DNA from 2 places in the Neisseria weaveri genome. Region 1 is predicted to be linked to the other one. Evidence: riboswitches for the same ligand, from Rfam matches in the RefSeq annotation. Region 1 holds a riboswitch; the other holds the start of a gene.
The links. Region 1 has a riboswitch for S-adenosylmethionine ahead of EL309_RS07975 (hypothetical protein). Riboswitches for the same ligand answer to the same signal wherever they lie in the genome.
Positions count from the first base shown of each region.

Region 2: another riboswitch for S-adenosylmethionine. It lies ahead of metK (methionine adenosyltransferase); the one in region 1 lies ahead of EL309_RS07975 (hypothetical protein).

Region 1 covers NZ_LR134533.1:1,649,207-1,652,343, forward strand. Annotated here, with positions in the region: gene EL309_RS07965 (hypothetical protein) at 1-198, shown strand, start outside; gene tyrS (tyrosine--tRNA ligase) at 274-1,572, shown strand; SAM-I-IV-variant riboswitch at 1,689-1,784, shown strand; gene EL309_RS07975 (hypothetical protein) at 1,901-2,206, shown strand; gene EL309_RS07980 (class I SAM-dependent methyltransferase) at 2,255-2,869, shown strand; gene trpB (tryptophan synthase subunit beta) at 2,955-3,137, shown strand, end outside.
Region 2 covers NZ_LR134533.1:827,606-830,742, forward strand. Annotated here, with positions in the region: gene EL309_RS04085 (lysophospholipid acyltransferase family protein) at 153-1,022, opposite strand; SAM-I-IV-variant riboswitch at 1,164-1,277, shown strand; gene metK (methionine adenosyltransferase) at 1,471-2,640, shown strand; gene EL309_RS04095 (aminopeptidase P family protein) at 2,707-3,137, shown strand, end outside.

The sequences.
Region 1 (3,137 bases):
ATAGAGCAGTTATTGAGTGTATCCGTCGCATTGGCCGATTTGATTCCAGAACAGTTTACCAGCAGTTATGGTTGGCGGGATACGTTGGCCGAAGTGCAAAAAAAATTTCCCGACTGCATATTGAATGTTGAACTGTGTTTTCCCTATTACCTAGATTCCGAAGATTTTTCCAAATTAAGCTTGGAATATTTATCGTAATAAGCTTAATTGTTGAAATAAATATGTTGAACAAAATAGAGTTTGAGCTATTTTAAAACTAGAGATGAAATACTGATGACCTCATTTATCCAAGACCTCCAATCCCGCGGCTTAATCGCGCAAACTACTGATGCCGAAGCCTTAGACGCTTTATTAAACGAACAAAAAATCGCTTTGTATTGCGGTTTCGACCCGACCGCCGACAGCCTGCATATCGGCCATTTGCTGCCGGTGCTGGCTTTGCGCCGTTTCCAATTGGCCGGGCATACGCCGGTGGCTTTGGTGGGCGGTGCAACGGGCATGATCGGCGATCCGAGCTTTAAGGCGGTTGAGCGCAGTTTGAATACGGCGGAAACCGTGGCGGGCTGGGTGGAGAAAATCCGCAACCAGCTCAAGCCTTTTTTGAGTTTTGAGGGCGACAATGCCGCGATTATGGCGAACAACTATGATTGGTTCGGCGGCATGAACTGCTTGGATTTCCTGCGCGACATCGGCAAGCATTTTTCTGTGAATGCGATGTTGAACAAAGAATCGGTGAAGCAGCGCATCGAGCGCGACGACGTGGGCATTTCGTTTACCGAATTTGCTTACGCGCTGCTGCAAGGTTATGACTTTGCCGAGTTGAACAAACGCCACGGCACGGTGTTGCAAATCGGCGGGTCCGACCAATGGGGTAACATCACCGGCGGTATCGACTTGTGCCGTCGTTTAAACAAAGCCACCGCTTACGGCCTGACTTTGCCGCTTGTAACGAAATCGGACGGCACGAAATTTGGCAAAACCGAAGGCGGCGCGGTATGGTTGGATGCGCAAAAAACTTCGCCCTACCAGTTTTACCAATTCTGGCTGAAAGTAGCCGATGCGGATGTGTATAAATTCCTGAAATACTTCACGTTCTTGTCGGTTGAAGAAATTGATGCCATCGAAGCAAAAGACAAAACTAGCGGCGTGAAGCCGGAAGCGCAGCGTATTCTGGCGGAAGAAATGACCCGCCTGATTCACGGCGAAGAGGCTTTGGAAGCGGCGCAACGCATTTCCGCCAGTCTGTTTTCCGGCGACGAAAGCAGCCTGACTGAAAGCGACTACGCGCAGCTTGCTCTAGACGGCTTGCCGGCGTTTGAGGTATCAGGCCGTCTGAATGTGGTGGAAGCCTTGATTACTGCGGGTTTGGCCAAGTCAAACAAAGAAGCGCGCGAGTTTGTGAAAAACAAAGCGGTTTTGCTCAACGGTGAAACAGCCGTGTTCAACAACCCCGAACATGCCGCCGAAAAGCCCGATGATGCCTACCTGATTACCGACGAGTACAAACGTTTCGGCAAATACACGATTATCCGCCGCGGCAAGCGCAATCATGCTTTGCTGGTGTGGAAATAATCGGCATAACACTGGCACAGGCCGTCTGAAAAAACATCTTGTAATCGAGCGGATTGCAGGGTGTTTTTTTACAGTCTGCCATTTGACAAAAGGTCGGGCGCAGGCATAAGATAAGCGCCATTCATCAAGAGTTGGGAAACCACGCCAACCTGCCTGCCGGTAAGGTGGTTTGCATAAGCAGATGCGGCCTTCGGGCAATGACAGGTATCCCGCAAATCAAGCGGGTTTTTTTGTGCGCGGCAGAAGTCTGAAATATTCAGACGGCCTAAGTTTATTACGGGTGATTTATCCCAATTGCAGCCCGAAATGTTTGCTAAAGAGGAAAGAAATGAAGTTGTATGCATATACCGTGCGCGTGCGCGCGTTGTCGGATTCGGAAGTGGCTTTGGTGTTGGAAAAAGCAAGCCGCTGTTATGATGTCGGGGTTTATTGCGCGGACGGTGGTTGGTTTTGTCCGTCTGCTTTCCCGCAAGAAACCGCGTTTGCCGATGTTGTATTGATGCAGGATAACGACGGAAGCATGCTGAACTCGATTTTATCGGTTTTAGGCTTTGCTGACAGTGTTAAAATGGCACGGCAGCTGACGGAATTTGCAGAAGTGCTGCTGGACGGACAAAACAGAAAAACGGCCTGAACTATGCTGAAATTTTCAGACGGCCTGAACAATTAGGAGACACACACTATGTCAAATTGGGACGAGCGTTATTTGACGGACGATTATGTGTTCGGCACCGAGCCGAACGAATTTATTGCGCGTATGCGCCACCATTTTCCGGACAGCGGCAAAGCACTGGATTTGGCGACGGGAGAAGGGCGTAACGGCATTTTTCTGGCGCAGCTCGGATTGGAGACCGAAGGCGTGGATATGTCTGCCGTCGGCTTGGAAAAAGCGCAGAAATTGGCGGAAGAAAAAGGCGTACCGTTTACAACGCGTATCGAAAACATTGCCGAGATGGAGATGCCGTCTGAATTTTATGACGTGATTACTTCGGTATTCTGCCACTTTGCCGAGCCGGAGCGCACGAAAGTGTTTCAACGCGTTATCGGCGCGTTGAAGCCCGGCGGTCTTTTTGCTGGCGTGTTTTACCATCCGGAGCAGATTGCCTACGGCACCGGCGGGCCCGGTGACCCCGATATGATGGGGACGCTGGAAGAAATGCAGCAGGCTTTGGAAGGTTTGGAATGGCTGGTTGCCGAATATGAAATCAAAGATTTGGCCGAAGGCTGCCGCCATGTCGGCACCAGTTCGGTAGTCTGTCTGTTGGGACGCAAGCCCGACACCGCCGAACCGGCCTGATAAATAACGAAACAGCATTAAACCAATAAGAACAAAGGCCGTCTGAAATTTCAGACGGCCTCAGAGAAAACATGAAGGAAAAAGCATGGCAAAAGAACAATTAAATCCCTTAGTACAGCCCGATACCGAAGGTTTCTTCGGCAAACACGGCGGCAAAATCGATCATCCCGATCTGGTTGCCGCATTGGCAGAAATTGAAGCCGGCTTCCGTAGTATTGTCGGCGACAGCGAATTTATCGCAGAAATGAAACGCCTGCAGGCAACCTAT
Region 2 (3,137 bases), 820 kb from region 1:
TTGAATACAATTTTTCAAATCACGGTATCTAAGCCAAATATGATAAACAAAGTTATCTTCTTAACGAATTTTAAAATTTATCAATTCAGATTAACAATAAACCAAGGCCGTCTGAAAATTCAGACGGCCTTGGTTTATTGTTAATCGCAACCTTACGGCGACGGTGCACCGGCAGGATGTTTATAACGGTTGTAAGCAAACAGATACTGCTTGGGAAACTTACGGATCCAGTATTCAACATTTTGGTTCATGATAAGTGCATCTTGAGCTTTATCCCCCGTCAGTGTTCCTTTAAGCGGCTCGATATGCAGGACAAAGCCTTTACCGGACGGCAGTCTTTCTCCGCAAAAAAACAAAGGTTTCACATTCTTCACTTGCGCCAGCTTACCGGCCAAAGTCATGGTATAAGCGGGTTTGCCGAAAAATTCTACCCAAACACCGTCTCCCCCCTCCTCCGGAGAAGGCACATGATCAGGCAGAATAATGGTTGCCTCTCCGTTTCTTAAAGCCTTGATCAACTGTTTGACACCCTGAATATTGGTCGGTGCGGTCTTGCCTTTTCCTCGTACCCGCCCTGCCTGCATAATTTCATCCAAGGCTTTGATTTTTGGTGGCTTGTACATTGCGGTCAAAGGGAAAGGCAGTTTCTGGCTGATATAACGGCCTGCCAAGTCATAGCTGCCGATATGCGGTGTAATCAACAGCAAACCCTCGCCTTTATCCAATGCGTCCTGCACATATTCCCAACCGTAAACCGTTTTAAATAAGGTCTCAATCTGTTCAGGCCGTCTGAAAAAAGCGACCGGCAGCTCCAAACCGCCTTTGGCCGTTTCCCGCAATATTGCCTTGACCATATCGTCGTCGGATGGGAAACCGCCGATATCCAAATGACGGCGGATGCGTTCGCGCTCTTTGGGCAGCAACCTAAAACCGGCGCTCCCCAAAATACCGCCCAACCTGTGCAGCCAACTCAACGGCATGGCTGCCAGACAGCGGAATAAGAAAGAAAACAATATCTGCATATACGGCCAATGAAAAAATAATTCGAAAACATTGTAATGGAAAACCGCCTTACCCCAAAATCCCGCGCGGTTTCACTATGAAACGAACGTAGTAAAAAGCCTTTACCCCCTTGCCGACAGCCCTAAACCTTGTTACCATTCTGCCTGCATTAAGAGTTGGGAATCAATCCATGCCAACCTGCTTTTTACATGAAAAGGTAAGGTGGACGACTGATCAGTCGATGTGGCCCGCAGGGGCAATACGAACAACCCGCATCTTGATGTGGGATTTTTTTCGTCTGCACGAGCCGAAACAACGAAAACCCGAATAAAGTGCAACGGATCCTGCTGTTTTTTCAGACGGCCTCCGAATGTTATTACTCACCAATCGGCACAACTTACTGCCGGTGTTTTGTTTTACCAGCCACGCAGGCCGCTTCAAACGCCTGCCACTCAGGAAAAGTTAAAAATGAGCGAATATCTGTTTACCTCCGAATCCGTTTCCGAAGGCCATCCCGACAAAGTGGCCGACCAAATCTCCGACGCCATTCTCGATGCCATTTTGGCACAAGACCCGACTGCGCGCGTGGCTGCCGAAACTCTGGTTAACACAGGTTTGTGCGTCTTGGCCGGCGAAGTTACCACAACGGCGCAAGTAGACTATATCAAAATCGCGCGCGATACCATCAAACGCATCGGCTACAACTCTTCAGAATTGGGTTTTGATGCCAACGGTTGCGCCGTGATGATGTGCTACGACCAGCAATCTCCCGACATCGCCCAAGGCGTAAACGAAGGCGAAGGCTTGGATTTGGATCAAGGCGCGGGCGACCAAGGCCTGATGTTCGGCTATGCCTGCGACGAAACCCCGACCCTGATGCCGTTTGCCATTTATTACAGCCACCGTCTGATGCAGCGCCAAAGCGAATTGCGCCGCGACGGCCGTCTGCCTTGGCTGCGCCCTGACGCAAAAGCGCAAATTACTGCCGTTTACGATGCCGACACCGGCAAAGTAAAACGCATCGACACCGTTGTCTTATCCACACAGCACGACCCTGAAATCGGCTACGATGAATTGCGTGAAGCAGTCATCGAACAAATCATCAAACCGGTTTTGCCTGCCGACATGCTGACCGAAGACACCAAATACCTGATCAACCCGACAGGCCGTTTCGTCATCGGCGGCCCGCAAGGCGACTGCGGCTTAACCGGCCGTAAAATCATTGTCGATACATACGGCGGAGCCGCTCCGCACGGCGGCGGCGCCTTCTCCGGCAAAGATCCTTCCAAAGTCGACCGTTCCGCCGCTTATGCCTGCCGTTATGTTGCCAAAAATATCGTTGCCGCAGGTTTGGCGACACAATGCCAAGTACAAGTTTCCTATGCTATCGGTATTGCCGAACCGACTTCGATTTCCATTGATACGTTTGGCACCGGTAAAATCGATGAAGACAAATTAATCCAAATCGTGCGCGAACATTTCGACCTGCGTCCGAAAGGCATCGTACAAATGCTCGACCTGCTGCGCCCGATTTACAGCAAGTCCGCCGCTTACGGCCACTTCGGCCGTGAAGAGCCTGAATTCACTTGGGAGCGTACCGACAAAGCCGCTGCATTGAAAGCCGCTGCCGGTTTATAAACCCATTAACGATTGTGAGGCCGTCTGAAATTTTTCAGACGGCCTCTAACTTACAAGGACATCATCATGAGTACCGTTGTAGAACGCATCCGAACCTTGCGCGAAACCATGCAGCAACACCGTATCGACGCATGGATCATTCCCACTGCCGATCCCCATCTTTCCGAGTATCTGCCGGAACATTGGCAAAGCCGGGTCTATTTTTCAGGCTTTACCGGTTCGGCAGGTACATTAGTCGTAACCGCCAAGCAAGCCGGTTTGTGGGCGGACAGCCGTTACTGGGAACAAGCCGCACAACAATTGTCCGGCAGCGGCATTACCCTGCAGAAACTCGGCGCCGTACCTAATTACACCGAATGGCTGTCGCAACACCTGCCGGAACAAGCCGTTGTCGGCATTGCGCCCGATATGCTGTCGCTCAATGCCAAACAGCAATTACTTTCCGCATTTACCGACCGCCATATTCTGCTGCAACACGACCAAGATATTGCCGCCAA